Regions from separate parts of the Kribbella sp. NPDC050281 genome, predicted to be linked through region 1. Evidence: riboswitches for the same ligand, from Rfam matches in the RefSeq annotation. Region 1 holds a riboswitch; each other region holds the start of a gene.
What was found. A riboswitch is a leader RNA that binds a small molecule or an ion and turns the genes downstream of it on or off. The one in region 1 is predicted to bind cobalamin.
Positions count from the first base shown of each region.

Region 2: linked by a shared signal. The riboswitch ahead of cobN (cobaltochelatase subunit CobN) and the one ahead of AB0I34_RS30800 (ribonucleoside-diphosphate reductase subunit alpha) in region 1 are both predicted to bind cobalamin.
Region 3: linked by a shared signal. The riboswitch ahead of AB0I34_RS05720 (putative cobaltochelatase) and the one ahead of AB0I34_RS30800 (ribonucleoside-diphosphate reductase subunit alpha) in region 1 are both predicted to bind cobalamin.
Region 4: linked by a shared signal. The riboswitch ahead of metE (5-methyltetrahydropteroyltriglutamate--homocysteine S-methyltransferase) and the one ahead of AB0I34_RS30800 (ribonucleoside-diphosphate reductase subunit alpha) in region 1 are both predicted to bind cobalamin.

Region 1 is NZ_JBFAKS010000034.1:5,703-10,084, reverse strand. Features, by position in the region: gene AB0I34_RS30810 (Fic family protein) at 1-172, shown strand, start outside; gene AB0I34_RS30805 (DinB family protein) at 232-813, shown strand; cobalamin riboswitch at 874-1,031, shown strand; gene AB0I34_RS30800 (ribonucleoside-diphosphate reductase subunit alpha) at 1,165-3,978, shown strand; gene AB0I34_RS30795 (ribonucleotide-diphosphate reductase subunit beta) at 3,939-4,382, shown strand, end outside.
Region 2 is NZ_JBFAKS010000003.1:307,413-311,794, reverse strand. Features, by position in the region: gene AB0I34_RS05755 (vanadium-dependent haloperoxidase) at 1-1,200, opposite strand, end outside; cobalamin riboswitch at 1,374-1,511, shown strand; gene cobN (cobaltochelatase subunit CobN) at 1,547-4,382, shown strand, end outside.
Region 3 is NZ_JBFAKS010000003.1:300,281-304,662, reverse strand. Features, by position in the region: gene AB0I34_RS05725 (AAA family ATPase) at 1-2,691, opposite strand, end outside; cobalamin riboswitch at 2,781-2,913, shown strand; gene AB0I34_RS05720 (putative cobaltochelatase) at 2,986-4,382, shown strand, end outside.
Region 4 is NZ_JBFAKS010000052.1:40,299-44,680, forward strand. Features, by position in the region: gene metE (5-methyltetrahydropteroyltriglutamate--homocysteine S-methyltransferase) at 1-1,179, opposite strand, end outside; cobalamin riboswitch at 1,271-1,497, opposite strand; gene ppdK (pyruvate, phosphate dikinase) at 1,813-4,382, shown strand, end outside.

The DNA of each region.
Region 1 (4,382 bases):
CCTGCGTGAGATCACCGACGGCCGACGCAACCGCGTCTACGAGGCGCCCGAACTGATCGACGCGTTCACCCTGCTCGAACGCCGCTTCGCCAGCCCGGCGGCGGACACCCGGATCGAGCCACCTAGCAGACCGGTCCCATCGAGGCCAGCACCAACACGCCACGCACATTGACTTTCTTCTCCCGAGCGAGCAAGAATTCGAACATATGTTCGATCGTACAGGGAGAGATGATGCCAGAGCCGTTCGACTGGGACATCCTGCACCGGCCATCGGCGATGGCCATGGTCCGGGGCCAGCTCGGCTTCAGCTGGATGGTGCTGTCCGGCCGGCTCGCGCAGTTGACCGACGACCAGTACTTCTGGCGACCGAGCAGCGAGGCGCTGACCGTCGTACGCCGGCACTACACCGGGCGGTTCCGATCACTCGGGTCCGGCGAGTGGGTCGCGCAGTGGCCCGACGAGCCGGACCATCGCGGACCACGCACGATCGCCTGGCTGATCGCGCATCTGACCGAGACGTTCTTCGAGCGCTGGGAGTGGACCTTCGGCGCCAGCCAACAGGGACGTGCCGACATCACCCTGCACGGCAACGCGCGCGATGCGGTGGCGTGGCTGACGCACTGGGTCGAGGCCTGGCAGGACGCGATCGCCGCTCTCGACGAGGAGCAGGTCATGACGATCGGCCTCAGTCAGGCGACCGAGCTGGATGCGGGCGAGCCGTTCGGTCACGTCGTACTGCGGCTGAATCGTGAGCTGATCCACCATGGCTCGGAGATCATGACGCTGCAGGACCTCTACGCAGTCGCGGCGTGAGGACCACAACATGTGCGACACGCGGCGTGGCGCTACCACAAGATCTAGGGGCAGCCGCTTAGCATCACTACTGCTGGTGGTTCGGAGTGGTCGGCACCACAAGATGTGGGGCCACGCCGAGGCAACAGGGGAATCCGGTGCGAGTCCGGAGCTGCCCCGCAACGGTGAGCGGAAGCCTTCCGCGAGTCCGGATACCTGCCACCGGCGCGTGCACCGCCCGGTGCACGTGGTCCGAGACCTCGCGGGTGGGTCGCAGGGCGTGGCGGCAGTGTTCCCGGCCGGTGCTGCCGGCCCCGTCGTGCGCCCCTCCGCGTGGCTCCGGTCCTCCGAACCCTCTTGGAGACAACACCTGTGACGATTGCTTCCTCATCCCGGGCGGCGACAGCCGACCAGTCGATCCAGCTGACCGTCGTACGCCGCGACGGTGGCCACACCGGTTTCGACCAGACCAAGATCTCGGTCGCCATGACCAAGGCGTTCCTCGCCGTCGAGGGTGCCGAGGCGGGCACCACCCACCGGGTCCGTGACCTGGTGACCGACCTGACCGGCCGGGTCGTCGAGGCCCTGACGAGCCGCGGTGACGCCCGCCGCAGTGTGCAGGTCGAGGACATCCAGGACCAGGTCGAGCTGGCGCTGATGCGCGCCGGCGAGCACCAGGTCGCCCGTGCGTACGTCCTCTACCGCGAGGAGCGCACCAAGGCCCGCACCCCGGCCGACCCTTCCGGCATCACCGACAAGCCCACGCTCACCGTCCGCGCGGCCGACGGCAGCACCGCGCCGCTCGATGTCGACCGGCTGCGCGTGATCGTCGCGGAGGCGGCCACGGGTCTGGACGCGGTCGACCCCGAGCTGATCCTCGACGAGACCCTTGGCTCCTGCTACGACGGCATCGCACAACACGAGGTCGAGCTCGCGCTGGTGATGGCGGCCCGGTCGTACGTCGAGACCGAGCCGCAGTACAGCTTCGCCGCGTCCCGGCTGCTGCTCGACCAGATCCGTCGCGAGGCGCTCGGCCGCGTCCACGGCGAGCCGCGGCAGGCCAGCCAGGCCGACATGACCGACGCGTACGCGGACTACTTCCCGCGCTACATCCGGCTCGGCATCGAGGCGGGGCAACTCGACCCGGAGTTGGCCACCTTCGACCTGGACCGGCTCGCCGCCGCGATCCGGCCCGAGCGCGACCTGGACTTCACCTTCCTTGCCCTGCAGACCCTCTACGACCGCTACCTGCTGCACATCGACAAGGTGCGGTTCGAGCTGCCGCAGGCATTCTTCCTGCGGGTCGCGATGGGGATGGCGCTGCGCGAGGACGACCGCGAGGCACGGGCGCTGCAGTTCTACGAGTTGCTCAGCTCGTTCCGGTTCATGTCGTCCACACCGACGCTGTTCAACTCCGGCACCACCCGGCCGCAGCTGTCGTCCTGCTTCCTGACCACGGTCGAGGACGATCTGGCCGGCATCTTCCACGGCATCCGCAACAACGCGATGCTGGCCAAGTACTCCGGTGGCCTCGGCAACGACTGGACCCCGGTGCGCGGTATCGGTGCCAAGATCCGCGGGACCAACGGTGAGTCGCAGGGCGTCGTACCGTTCCTGAAGATCGCGAACGACACCGCGGTAGCTGTGAATCAGGGTGGAAAGAGAAAGGGTGCGGTCTGCGCGTATCTCGAGACCTGGCACGTCGACATCGAGGAGTTCCTCGACCTGCGGAAGAACACCGGCGACGAGCGCCGGCGTACGCACGACATGAACACGGCGAACTGGGTGCCGGACCTGTTCCTGCAGCGGGTCGAGGCCGGCGGCGACTGGACGCTGTTCTCTCCCAACGAGGTGCCCGACCTGCACGATCTGTACGGGCCCGAGTTCGCCGCGGCGTACGCGCAGTACGAGGCGGCGGCCGACCGAGGCGAGATCAAGGTCTTCAAGCGGGTCAAGGCGGTCGACCTGTGGCGGCGCATGCTGACCGTGCTGTTCGAGACCGGGCATCCGTGGATCACCTTCAAGGACGCCTGCAACCTGCGTTCGCCGCAGCAGCACGACGGTGTCGTCCACTCGTCCAATCTGTGCACCGAGATCACCCTGAACACGACCGTCGACGAGACCGCGGTCTGCAACCTCGGCTCGGTCAACCTGGTCGCGCACCTGACCGAGGACGGGCTGGACGCCGACCTGCTCCGCGAGACGGTGAAGACCGCGGTCCGGATGCTCGACAACGTCATCGACGTGAACTTCTACACCACCACGGAGTCGGAGCGGGCCAACCAGCGGCACCGCCCGGTCGGCCTCGGTCTGATGGGCTTCGCCGACGCACTGTTCGCGCTGCGGATCCCCTACTCCTCCGACGCCGCCGTGGCCTTCGCCGACAGCTCGATGGAGCAGATCAGCTACCACGCGATCGAGGCCTCCAGTGATCTCGCCGCCGAGCGCGGCCGCTACTCGTCGTACGACGGATCGCTGTGGAGCCAGGGCATCCTGCCGATCGACTCGCTCGAGCTGCTCAAGACGGCACGGGACGGCGACCTGACCGTTGACCAGAGCAAGCAGCTCGACTGGGACGCGCTCCGGCAGAAGGTCCTGCGCGACGGCATGCGCAACTCCAACGTGATGGCGATCGCGCCGACCGCGACGATCTCCAACATCTGCGGGGTGAGCCAGTCGATCGAGCCGACGTACAGCAACCTGTTCGTGAAGTCGAACATGTCGGGTGAGTTCACCGTGGCGAACCCGTACCTCGTGGCCGACCTGAAGGCGCGCGGGCTGTGGGACCAGGTGATGGTGTCCGACCTCAAGTACCACGACGGCATCCTGGCGGGGATCGAGCGGATCCCGGCCGACCTGCGCGAGCTGTACGCGACGGCCTTCGAGATCGACCCGATGTGGCTGGTCAAGGCGGCGTCGCGGCGGCAGAAGTGGATCGACCAGGCGCAGTCGCTGAACCTCTACATGGCCGCGCCGTCCGGCCGGGCGCTGGACGAGCTCTACAGGTCGACTTGGCGGTATGGACTCAAGACGACCTATTACCTGCGTTCCCAGTCAGCAACCCATGTGGAGAAGTCCACGCTCCAAGGGACGGACGGCCGGCTGAACGCCGTACAAGTTGCGCTTCCCGAGCCCACCGGCGCCGTTTGCGCCATCGACGACCCGGACTGCGAGGCCTGCCAGTGACGACCGGATTGGGAGAGATCGCCGTCGGGGCGTCCCGGGTCGAGGTCGCCGACAAGGCGATGATCAACGCACGGGCGGACGTGAACCAGCTGCTGCCGCTGAAGTACCGGTGGGCCTGGGAGAAGTACCTTGCCGCCTGCAATAACCACTGGATGCCGACCGAGGTGTCCATGCAGGCCGACATCTCGTTGTGGAAGTCGCGCGACGGCCTGACCGAGGACGAGCGGATGATGCTGAAGCGCAACCTCGGCTTCTTCGCCACGGCGGAGTCTCTGGTCGCCAACAACATCGTCCTGGCCGTCTACCGGCAGCTGACCAACCCCGAATGCCGGCAGTACCTGCTCCGCCAGGCGTTCGAGGAGGCCGTGCACACGCACACCTTCCAGTACATCTGTACGTCGCTC
Region 2 (4,382 bases), on a different contig from region 1:
GAGCTTGTTTCCGTCGTCCATCGCCTGCCGGAAATGCAGCCCCAGCCAGATCCGCGCGTTCTTGGTCTCGGCGTCCAGTGCCGCGGCGGTGCGGAATTGACGAGTCGTCCCCGTCACGGTCGACGAGACGGTCAGGTTGATTGAATGCGCTCCGAACAGGCGGCTGAAGGTCTCGGACGTGGCCCCGCTGGCGCAGGCATGCCCGCTGACATAGTCCGGGTACGGCGGTGTCGCGACCAGCGGTGTCCAGGTCGGATCGGGCTTCGTCGCGCGGTTGCCGTCGGTGTCCGCCAGCCGGATCGCCGTGATCGGCCGCCAGTAGGCGTAGTCGTACTTGGCCCGCCAGCACGCGACCAACGCATCGGCCGTACTGGTGCCGAGGAGTGCGAAGGCACGTGCGCTCTTCACGATGTCCAGCCCGCGCTTGGTGACCTGATCTCGCAGTGCTGCCTGGTACTGCGCGACCGCGTTCGCGTTCCAGAACAACGCGGTCTGGGTCTGCGCGGGCGTCCGGTCGGAATCGTCTCCGGCTGCGCCCATCGCCTTCACCTCGGCGAAATCGCGCGCGTACGCCTTCGACGTGATCGGGTCTGGACCGGGCAACCGCACCTGCGTCGGTGACTTGAGAGCGAGCGGCTCAACGAACCCGAGCCACGGCACGAGCATCGGCGCGAACGCATCCGGAGTCGGACGCCACACGCCCGGTGCCGGTGTGACGTCGAGGGTCACCGCCGCGCCCCGCCCGTCGTTGAGTCGCGCCTCGATCAGGGATGCGGCGGCGGTATCGCCAACCTGCTGCCCACGGGTCTTCGCCGAGCCGTCCGGGATGTTGCTGAGTGATCCGGCGTAGTCCGCCGCGAGTTTCTGCGCGGACGCCGGGAAGTAGTAGCTCAGCACCCGGTACGCCGCCGTCACTGCCGCGGCCTCCGTCGACGCCTTGGCTCGGACGGGAGGCTGTTTCAGATACGGCCGATACCGTCCTTCGATCGCCACCACCGCGTCGTACACGGCGATGGAGACGAAGCCGAAGTACAGGCCCGAGGACGGAATCGGAGTGGCGTTCTCGGCGAAGACGGTCCGCTCGGCGATCGCATTCCAGGTGGTGATCACGGCGGGATCGGCGTGCTTGGTGCCGGTCGCGAGACTCGGTGGGACGGCAACGGCCGAGGTGGCGAGGCCGGCCACGACGACCGCGCTCACGAACGCAGAGTGGTGGAAGCGCACAGGAATCCCCTTCAGTAGAAGTCGAGTGACTTGTGCTGAAGCAGCGTTGTGCGCGATGCCGGAGGAGGCCAGCGGACAAGCCCGATCATTCCGGCCTAGCACCGTCGAGCCGGACGGGTCAAGAACTCGCCGCGCTCCTTCGGAAATCAAGCGTCCGATAGAGTCTCGGCGTCAAGCGATGGCAACTGCAGGAACCCGGTGTGAGTCCGGGACGGTCCCGCCACTGTGACCCAGCGCCGTAGTCAGGCGCAGGGGAGTCAGGAACTGCCGCTGTCGCACCTCCGGACGGGGCGTGGACACCCCGAGGAAGGACCGGTCGCGCATGCCCGCGAACCTCCTGCTGCTCTCCACCGCCGACACCGATCTGCTCGCCGCCGCCGAGGCGGACGCCGGCTGGAAGGTCGCGAACCCCGCCCGGCTCGACCTCGCCGACCTGACCCCGTTGCTGGACGCGGCCGAGATCGTCGTGGTCCGGTTGCTCGGCGGTCGCCGGGCCTGGGAGGAGGGCCTCGGCGCGGTGCTCGCCTCAGGCAAGCCGGTGGTCGTCGTCAGTGGCGAGGCCGCGCCCGACGCCGAACTGATGTCGTTGTCGACCGTGCCTGCGGGCGCGGTGACCGAGGCGCTGGCCTATCTGCGCGAAGGCGGCTCCGAGAATCTGCGCAACCTGGCCGGCTTCCTGAGCGACACGCTGCTGCTGACGGGCGACGCGTTCGACCCGCCCCGCGCACTCCCGGCGTACGGCGTCCGCGGGACGTTCGTCGAGGATGAGCGGCCGGTGGTCGGGATCGTCTACTACCGAGCGCACGAGATCTCCGGGAACACGGCCTTCGTCGATGCGCTGGCAAGTGCGGTCGAGGCCGCCGGCGCGCAGCCGCTGCCCGTGTACTGCGGGACGCTCCGCGGACTCGATCCGACCAGCGATGAGAACGCCGGACTGTTCGACCTGCTGCACAAGTGCGACGTCCTCGTCACGACCCTCCTCGCCGCCGGCGGGTCCGTCGCGGCCAACGCGAGCGCGGGCGGCTCGGACGATGCCTGGGACGCCGGAGCGCTCGCGTCCCTCGACATCCCGCTGATCCAAGGCCTCGCGCTGACCTCGACCCGCGAGCAGTGGCTGGCCAGCGACGCCGCGATCAGTCCGATGGACGCCGCGACCCAGGTCGCGATCCCCGAGTTCGACGGACGACTGATCACGATCCCGTTCTCCTTCAAGGCGTACGACGCCGACGGTCTGGCCCGGTACGCGCCGGACCGGGAGCGGTGTATCCGGCTGGCCGGGATCGCGGTGGCGCATGCCCGGCTCCGGCACGTCCGGAACCGCGACAAGCGACTCGCGCTGGTGCTGTCGTCGTACCCGACCAAGCACGCCCGGATCGGGAACGCGGTCGGCCTGGACACTCCGGCGTCGGCGGTCGTCCTGCTCGGGCAGCTCGAGGACGCCGGGTACGACCTCGGCGGCCTCGACCTCAGTGAACTGCAGGGCGCGGACGGCGCAGACGGGCTCATTCACCGGCTGATCGCGGCGGGCGGTCACGACGTCGACTGGCTCACCGACGAGCAGCTGGCCAACGCCGTCGCGACGATCCCGCGGTCGGTCTACCAGCAGTGGTTCGGTCGCGTGCCGGAGTCGTTGCGCGAGGCAATGACCGAGGCGTGGGGCGAGCCGCCCGGTGCGCTGTACGTCGACACGTCCGGGAACGAGCCCGCGATCGCGTTGGCGGCGCTGCGCTTCGGGAACGTGGTCCTGATGATCCAGCCGCCGCGCGGCTTCGGGGAGAACCCGGTCGCGATCTACCACGACCCGGACATGGCGCCGTCGCACCACTACCTGGCGGCGTACCGCTGGCTGGAGGCCGCGCCGTCGGATGGCGGCTTCGGTGCGCACGCGGTCGTCCATCTGGGCAAGCACGGCACGCTCGAATGGCTGCCGGGCAAGGGGATCGGGATGGCGGCCGGCTGCGCGCCGGACGCCGTCCTCGGGAATCTGCCGATGGTCTACCCGTTCATCGTCAACGACCCCGGTGAGGGGACGCAGGCGAAGCGGCGCGCGCACGCGACCGTAGTCGACCACCTGGTCCCGCCGATGGCGCGGGCCGAGACGTACGGCGACATGGCGAAGCTGGAGTATCTGCTCGACGAGTACGCGAGCGTGTCGGCTCTCGACCCGGACAAGGTGCCGACGTTGCGTGCGCAGATCTGGACCCTGATCCAGGCAGCTCAACTGCATCACGACCTGCACACGTCCGAACGGCCCGAGGACGACGACTTCGACGAGTTCGTCCTGCACCTGGACGGCTATCTGTGCGAGATCAAGGACGTTCAGATCCGCGACGGTCTGCACATCCTCGGTGGTGCGCCGGCCGGTGAGGCACGCGTCAACCTGGTGCTCGCCGTACTGCGTGCGCGGCAGCTCTGGGGTGGTTCGTACTCGATTCCCGGTCTGCGCACGGCGCTGGGGGAGACCTTCGGAGTCGACGAGGCGGCCATGCTCGCCGATCCCGGCCGGGCCGTGCCGGAGCTTGCCGAGCTGGCGACGCTCGCGGATCTGCCGGCGGTGAGTGGCGCCGACGGTGTCGACCTGCTGGAAGCCGTCGCCCGCAAGCTCGTGGTCGGGATGGAGACGCTGAGCTGGGAGGCCGCGAAGGTCCCGGTCGTCGTGATCGAGGTGCTCGGGCGGCCGTCGGAACAGGTCGAGGCGTCGCTCACCTTTGCCGCCGAGGAGGTCGTGCCGCGGCTCGCGCGCACCGGTGACGAACTGACGAACGTACTGCGCGCTCTGGACGGCCGCTTCGTCGAGGCAGGTCCGTCCGGCTCGCCGACCCGCGGTCTGGTCAACGTGCTGCCGACCGGGCGCAACTTCTACGCCGTCGACCCGAAGGCGATCCCGAGCCGCAACGCCTGGGACGTCGGGGTCGCGCTGGCCGATTCGCTGCTGGCCCGGCACAAGGCGGAAACGGGGGAGTGGCCGCGATCGGTCGGCCTGACGGTCTGGGGTACGTCGGCGATGCGGACCCAGGGCGACGATCTCGCCGAGGTGATGTGGCTGCTCGGCTGCCGCCCGGTCTGGGACGACGCGTCACGGCGGGTCACCGGCTTCGAGGTGGTTGGCCTGGAGGAGCTCGGCCGACCGCGTGTCGACGTGACGATCCGGATCTCCG
Region 3 (4,382 bases), on a different contig from region 1:
CAGCGACTCGACCTCTCGACGCAAGGGCTCGGCGCCCAACTCGACCGCGCACTCATGAGCCTGCCGCAGGAGGCCGCGTGCCTGCGCCGAAGTCGGTCCACTGGTGAGCTCAGCCTCGGCGCACCGCCACTGCGCGACCGCTTGATCCCAGCGACTTCCGGCGCCACCGCACGCGTCTGCCGCGCGGCGCCAGAGCTCCGGTTGGTCCGGGGTGTTCCGGCAGCGGCCGATCTCGGCCGCAAGGAGTGCCTCATTCATCGCTTGGACATCCACGCCACCCATGGCGTCGGCGAAGGGCGCCCGCGGCCATCCGTCGATGACGCTGTCGAGCACGTCCGCGGCCGCAGCGACGGCGGCGACATCACCGCGGTCCCGGGCAGCGCAGGCTGCGTCGGCCGCCGCCCGGGCAAAGCCAGGAAGTACCTCGTCATCCCACGCATCAGGCGGCTGATCCATCGCGGTCAGACGTGGGCGTGCCCAGGCCACGGAGAGCGCGTCCTTGCCTTCCGCGGTCATCAGCTCGATGCCGACGCGGGTGATGGACGGGCGGAGCGGATTGAAGTCGTCGGAGATCAGCTCCAACGCCCGATCGAAATGCTGCCGGGCCTCTTCGGTCCGGCCCGACCGCACGGCGAGCAGGCTCGCGGCCAACCTGACGCCTGCTCCAGGGATATCGGCCGCGCGGGCCGCCAACGCGGACCGCAACAAGCCTCGGCAGTCGTCCCAGCGGCCGAGGTCGATCAGCTCGCTGGCGGCTTCGAAGGCGAGGAAATACGCCCAGACGCCGGCGCCGGCGGAAACAGCGTCGAAGTACGCAGCGCGAGTGACGTCAGCTGCATCGGATCGCCGGCCGAGCGCGTGCAGAGCATTGAAACGGAAGATGGCGGCATTGGTGGCGGTGTCCACATCTCCGCAGGACCTGGCCAGCTCTTCCGCAACCTCCGCACCGGCGAGCGACTCGAGCGGCGCGCGGCTGTCGGACACAGCCGCCAATGCACCCAAGCCGCGCCCGATGGCTTGCGCCGAGCCTGACCTGTGCGCGATCCGGACCGCTTCCTCTGCGTGCAGTACGTCGTCCGGCAGGCCGTGCAATGTCTCGCTCTCGGACAGCTCGGCGAACGCGACGGCGCGCTCCGCGCTCGCGGGGAAGTCTGTCGTCAATTCGATCGCTTCCAGAACGTCGGCCAGGTCTGGCATGCCGGGCGCGGTCGAGCTCCAGCGGGCGTTGGACCGCGCGACCAGGAGATCGCAGGCCAGCAACGGCTCGCGCGTTGTGTCCACCAGGCTCAATGCATCGGTCAGGAGCGGGACGGCCGCGTCGGCCAGGCTTGCCCGGAGACAGATCGTGCTTGTCCGTCGCAACAGGCGGATCCTGTCGTCACGCCCGCCTCGGATCGCCGGTGATGCCGACTCCCAGAGAGCGCACGCGCGGCGGAGTTGGATCGCCTCTTCGGACGGGGCCCGTAGCTGTGCTGCCTGGTCGGCCGCCACGAGCGACCAGCGGAAGGTCGCATCGATGTTGCCGGCCCGTTCGTTGTGGACCGCCAGGTCGGCGGCCGTCAACTCGGCGGGCCGCGACTCGAGTACGCCGACGTAGTCGGAATGCAGCTCGATCGCTTGGTCGGGGGACAGGCCGTCGTACAGGACCTCGGCCAGCAGCGGATGGCGGAACCACCAGCTGCCGCCGTCGTTGCGCACGACACCGCGGTCCTGCGCCTCGGACAGGCTGGGGGTGATCTGATCCGCCCGGATCCCATGGCTGGAGGCGACCTCGGTCAGTACTGCGGATGGCGTCGGGCGACCGCCGACGGCGAGAATTCTGGTGACCAGCCGGGCTCGTTCGGACAGACCGTGCCAGGTGGCGAGCAATGCTTCCCCGAGTGCGGCCGGGACTGTCGGAGGCAGACTTCGCTCGGAGCCGGACAGACCGCGGACCATCAGTTCGACGAGATAGGGGTTGCCGTCCGACCTGGCCAGGACCTCGGTGGCGAGCTCGATGTCGGGCGTGTGGCCGAGCAGTCCTTCGATCTGGTTGCTGACGGCGTCCAGGTCGAGCGGTTGCAAGGAAATCTCGCCGAAGTACGGCATCCGGCGCATGTCGGCCAGCCAGGAGTGGAGTGGATGCCCCTCGCCGCGTTCCTCGGTCCTGCAGGTGGCGATCAGGACCAGCCGCTGGACCCGGAATCCCGCGATCAGGTAGGACAGCACGTCCAGAGAGGCCACGTCGGCCCACTGCAGGTCGTCGATGACGACCACCGTCGGGCGCTGGTCCGCGATCCGGTTCAGCACGAGATCGACCAGCATCGGCAGCCGCGTCGAGTCGCTGCCGTCGGCAGCGTCGCCGCTGCCGTTCGTTCCGATCGAGGGAAGCAAGGCGGTCAGCCCATCGGTCGCGGCGAGGATCCGCTCCCGCTCGTCCGCGTCGGCCTGGCTGAGCCAGTCCTGCAGTGCGCCGCTGATCGGGGCGAACGGAACCGACGCGCCACCGAAGTGCACGCACGATCCCCACAGGACGGTCAGCCGCGGATCCCGGCACATCTCCCGCGCCAAGCGGCTCTTTCCGATGCCGGCTTCACCGTGGATCACGATCGCGCGCGGGATCCCGCCGACGGCGTCGCGCACCACGTCGCCGAGCAGTTCCTGTTCGACGGCCCGTCCCGCAAACCGATGATCGGCCCGAAGACCCCCCATGTCACCTCAGTGAACACCCATCCGCGCCCAACCGACAGGCCCACCACCGCCGGGTGCGGGTGTGAACCTGGTCGCTGAGGGATGGGTGGCGTGTGTCATGATCGGGCGGACGGTTGTGGAGGAACACCGGTGACCGGCTTCGGCCGGGAGTCCGGGGCGGTCCCGCCACTGTGACCGGGATGAATCCCGGAAGCCAGGACATCCACCTCCGTCCGTCGGGCTGCGGTCTCCGTGGTACGGCGTACCAGCTGCCGGCGGGCGTGGATACCCGCTCGACGAAGGGATCCACCGCTCATGCGGCCTGCCTCACCGTCCAGTGGTTTCCCGTTCACCGCCGTAGTCGGGATGGACGATCTTCAGCTCGCCCTGATTCTCGCGGCGATCTCGCCGGCGATCGGTGGGGTGCTGATCCGGGGCGAGAAGGGTACGGCGAAGTCGACCGCGGTCCGCGCACTGACCGAGATCCTCCCGACGGTGGACGTCGTACCGGGCTGCCGCTTCTCCTGCGACCCCGACCACCCGGACCCGGCCTGTCCCGACGGACCGCATTCGTCGGTCAGCGAATCCCGGCCGGCCCGGCTGGTCGAGCTTCCGGTGGGTGCGACTGAGGACCGTGTGCTCGGGTCGTTGCATCTCGAGAAGGCGCTGGCCGAGGGCATCACGGTGTACGAACCTGGACTGCTGGCGGCGGCGCACCGCGGGATCCTGTACGTCGACGAGGTCAATCTGCTGCACGACCATCTGGTCGACGTACTGCTCGACGCTGCGGCGATGGGACGCGCGACGGTCGAGCGTGACGGGGTATCGGTCACGCACCCGGCGCGGTTCGTCCTGGTCGGCACGATGAACCCGGAGGAGGGTGAACTGCGGCCGCAGTTGCTCGACCGGTTCGGGCTGACTGTTGATGTCGTCGCCAGCCGGGATCCTGCCGTCCGGGTTGAGGTGATGCGGGCTCGGCTCGGATACGAGGCTGATCCGGATGCCTTCATTGCTCGGTACGACGGTCCGCAGCGCGAGCTCGCCGAGCGCATCGTCAAGGCTCGTGCCCTGCTGACCGAGGTGATTCTCACCGACTCCGCCTTGCGTCAGATCGCGGAGATCTGCGCGTCGTTCGACGTCGACGGGATGCGGGCCGACCTGGTCACCGCGCGGACGGCGGTTGCCCACGCTGCCTGGTCCGGGCGGACTGTGGTCGAGGTGGATGATGTGCGCGCGGCCGCCAAGCTCGCGTTGCCGCACCGGCGTCGTCGAAATCCGTTCGACGCTCCAGGTCTCGACGAGGACCAGCTGGAAGAGGCGATCAACAACAGCACTCCGCCTCCGGATCCGGACGATGACCCGGACGGCCCCGATGGTTCGGATGATCCTGGCGGTCCGGGCGGAGGTGTGGATCCCGCTGATCCTGGTGATTCTGGTGCAGGTGATGACAGCGCGCCCGGCCTCTCAGGTCCCGCACCCGCAGGTGAGGTCGCGGGCAGCTCGGAGCCCTACAAGGCGCGGTTGCTCAGTGTGCAGGCCGCCGGGACAGGCGTCGCCGGTCGGCGGTCCCGGGCGATCACCGAGGTCGGGCGCGTGGTGGGTGACCGTTCACGCGCAGGACGGGAGGCAGGCCGCCCGCATCTCCTGGCAACTATCCGATCCGCGGCGCCGCATCAGCATGCGCGGGGGCGGACCGGGCCGGGGCTCGCGGT
Region 4 (4,382 bases), on a different contig from region 1:
GACGGCCTGCTCACGAGCGAGGCCGGACTCCTTCAACAAGCCGGGCGACGGATTGTCGAGGTTCACCAGTACGCCGGGCTCCTCCTCGCTGAGCGCACGGCCGAGCAGGACTACCTCGTCGACTTTCTGCCGCGCGATCGCGAGTCGCGCCCGCACCTGCGGATCAAGCTCGTCCTCCGCATCCACGTCGTACGGCACATGGAGCAGCGAGCACGAGGTGGAAACGGCGAGCCGGCCGACGGAGCCGAGCAGCTGCACGCAGGTCGACAACGCCTCACCGAGGGGAGTGCGCCAGACGTTCCGGCCGTCGACCACCCCGGCGAAAACGGTCTTACGCTGGATGGCCGGCAAGACGGCCAGCCGGTCGACCAGGCCAGGAGTGGACACGAGGTCGACCGCCAGCCCCTCGATCGCTGTGGACGCGAGCACCGGCAGGGCTGCACCGGGATCTCCGAAGTACGTCGCGACCAGGAGACGCGGGCGTTCGGTGAGCTTCGCCAACCGGTCGTACGCGCGACGGAGAGCGTCGAGCTCAGCCGGTGTGCGGTCCTGGACCAAGGCCGGCTCGTCCAGCTGCACCCAGTCAGCACCCGCGGCATCGAGCCTGCCGAGAAGTTCGGCGTACGCGTCCAGGAGACGGTCGAGCAGGCTGAGTGGCTCGAAGCCCGGAGTTGTGGATTTCGAGAGCAGCAGGAAGGTCAGTGGCCCGATCAGGACCGGGCGGGTCTCCACCCCGGCTTCTTGCGCGGCCGCCAGATCCTCGAGTGGCTTGGCCGGGTTGAGCCGGAACACCGTGTCCTCGGTGAGCTCGGGGACCAAGTAGTGGTAGTTGGTGTCGAACCACTTGGTCAGCTCCAGCGGCGCCACCTCGGCGTGGCCACGCGCCATCGCGAAGTACGTGTCGAGTCCGGAGCGATCGAGGGCGCGGAAGCGCTCGGGAATGATCCCGAACAGCTGCACGTGGTCGAGCATCTGGTCGTAGTACGAGAAGGTGTTACCGGGGAGAACGTCGAGTCCGCGGCCGGCCAGATCGCGCCAGGTGTCGGCGCGCAGTTGGCGGGCGGTCGCCTCCAGTTCGGCCGCGTCGCTGTCGCCGGACCAGTACTTCTCGACGGCCTTCTTGAGTTCGCGGTCCGGGCCGATGCGCGGATAGCCCAGCACTGTCTTGATGGTGTTCACGTCTCTCTCCTCGCGAGCGTGCCAGGGATCGGCGGGGTCGCGGAGACGCCGGACGGGTCCTCCCACGAGACCACCGATCCACCGCGCACCGGCTGGTGCGCGGACCGTCGGCAGGTCTTCGGACTCACGGGCAGTCCGGTCGGTCTGACCGGTTGGCCTACTGGCCGTCGCTTCCCGGACGCCGGGCGTCCAGTGCTGTCTGACGGCTGTCGTTCCCGTTCACCGCTGCGGGGCAGTCCCGGATTCACACCGGGTTCCCTGTTGCCTCGCCTCGTCGTCGACCACCCGACCAGGCGAACCGTCGGCACTGCCGAGCGTAACCCGCGAGCACCGCGACGCGCCGGACGGCGAGACGAACACCACTCGCGGTACCCGCCGTCGACGCGACGAAACCCCGGGATCGATTCGCCAGAAGGTTTCGTTGGCGGACGTGCCGATTGTCTTGCGTTGTCAACGGGGGAAGGGTTTTCCGGCCTTCGACCTGTGGGCAGAGTCACGTCGGCATCGTGAGACCAGTGTTCAACTGGACTGGTTTTTGGGCTTACTCTGAGAGCAACGCCCCCGCCACTGGAGTCGATGGGCCAGCGGGCCACCACACCGCGCTCAGAAGCACCGCCTGAACCACAGGGAGTGATCGTGCCGAAACTCGTCTACGACTTCGCCGAAGGCAACAAGGACATGAAGGAGCTGCTCGGCGGGAAGGGGGCGAACCTGGCCGAGATGACCAACCTCGGCCTGCCGGTGCCACCCGGATTCACCATCAGCGCCGAGGCCTGCCGCGCGTACCTGACCACCGGCTCGGTGCCACCGGAGTTGGCCGACGAGATCGACCACCACGTCGACGTACTGCAGCAGAAGATGGGCAAGAAGCTCGGCCAGGCCGACGACCCCCTGCTCGTCTCGGTCCGGTCCGGAGCGGCCGTGTCGATGCCCGGGATGATGGAGACCGTTCTGAACGTCGGCCTGAACGACGATTCGGTGAACGGGCTCGCGCATCACTCCGGCAACCCGCGGTTCGCCTGGGACGCGTACCGCCGGCTGATCCAGATGTTCGGCAAGACCGTGCTCGACATGGACGGCGACGTGTTCGAGGACGCGATCGAGGCGGCCAAGGAAGTCAAGGGCACCCGCAACGACCTCGACCTGGACGCGGACGACCTGAAGCGCTTGGTCGAGACGTTCAAGCAGGCCGTCCATGAGCACACCGGCCGCGAGTTCCCGCAGGACCCTCGGACCCAGATGGACCTGGCGATCGAGGCCGTCTTCGGCTCGTGGAACTCCGAGCGGGCGATCCTCTACCGCCGGCAGGAGCGGATCCCGACCGACCTCGGTACGGCGGTCAACATCTGCTCGATGGTGTTCGGCAACCTCGGCATGGACTCCGGCACCGGCGTCGCGTTCACCCGCGACCCGTCGAGCGGTCAGCCCGGTGTGTACGGCGACTACCTGCAGAACGCGCAGGGCGAGGACGTGGTGGCCGGCATTCGCAACACCGTCCCGCTCGCGGACCTGGAGCAGATCGACAAGACGTCGTACGACGATCTGATGGCGATCATGGCCAAGCTCGAGAGCCACTACCGCGATCTGTGCGACATCGAGTTCACCGTCGAGCGCGGCAAACTGTGGATGCTGCAGACGCGGGTCGGCAAGCGGACCGCGGCGGCCGCGTTCCGGATCGCGACCAGCCTGATCGACGAGGGCGTGATCGACACCGACGAGGCGCTGAAGCGGGTGAAGGGTGCGCAGCTCGCGCAGTTGATGTTCCCGCGGTTCGACGCGGACGCGGACACCGACCTCATCACCAAGGCGATCGGTGCGTCGCCGGGTGCGGCGTCCGGCACGATCGTGTTCACCTCGGCCGCCGCGGTCGAGGCCGCGGACCGCGGCGAGAAGGTGATCCTGGTCCGGCGCGAGACGAACCCGGACGACCTGCACGGCATGATCGCGGCGCAGGGGATCCTGACCAGCCGCGGCGGCAAGACCTCGCATGCGGCCGTGGTCGCCCGCGGCATGGGCAAGACCTGTGTCTGCGGCGCCGAGGAGCTCGACGTGAACGTTGCCCAGGGCACCATCAAGGTGCACGGCACGGTGATCGAGGCCGGCGAGACGATCTCGATCGACGGGACGACCGGAGAGGTGTTCCGCGGCGAGGTCCCGGTGGTCGCGTCCCCGGTGGTGCAGTACTTCGAAGGTTCGCTGGCTCCCGAGTCGGGCGACGAGCTCGTGGCCGCGGTGCACCGGTTGATCACGCACGCGGACGAGGTACGGCGGCTCGGCGTACGGACCAATGCGGACACCGCGGACGATGCGGCCCGGGCGCGGCGGTTCGGTGCCGAGGGCATCGGGCTGTGCCGGACCGAGCATATGTTCCTGGGCGAGCGCCGGGAAGCTGTCGAGCGGCTGATCCTGGCCGACAACGACAGTGATCGCGATGCGGCCCTGGCCGAGCTCGAGCCGTTGCAGCGGGGCGACTTCCTGGAGTTGCTGGCCGCGATGGACGGGCAGCCGGTGACGATCCGGCTGATCGACCCGCCGCTGCACGAGTTCCTGCCGTCGATGGAGGATCTGGCGGTCAAGGTCGCGCTGGCCCGCGAGCGCGGTCAGGACCCGGGTCACGATGCCGCTCTGCTGGCGGCGGTTGAGCGGCTGCACGAGGAGAACCCGATGCTCGGTCTGCGGGGTGTCCGGCTCGGCCTGGTCATCCCCGGGCTGTTCGCGATGCAGGTCCGGGCGATCGCGTCCGCGGCCGTCGAGCTGAAGCAGCAGGGCAAGGACCCGCAGCCCGAGATCATGATTCCGCTGGTCGGCGCGGTCCAGGAGTTGCACCTGGCCCGGGACGAGGTGGAACGCGTGATCGCCGAGCTGGGCATCGAGTGGGACATCCCGATCGGGACGATGATCGAGCTGCCGCGCGCGGCGGTGATCGCGGACCAGATCGCCGAGGCGGCCGACTTCTTCTCGTTCGGCACCAACGACCTGACTCAGACCACGTGGGGCTTCAGCCGCGACGACGTCGAGGGCGCCTTCTTCTCCCGCTACCTGGAGAAGGGCATCTTCGCGGTGTCGCCGTTCGAGTCGATCGACCGGGAAGGTGTCGGTGCGCTGGTCCGTACCGGCGTCGACCGCGGTCGCGCCACCAAGCCGGATCTCAAGCTCGGCATCTGCGGCGAGCACGGCGGCGACCCGGACAGCATCCACTTCTT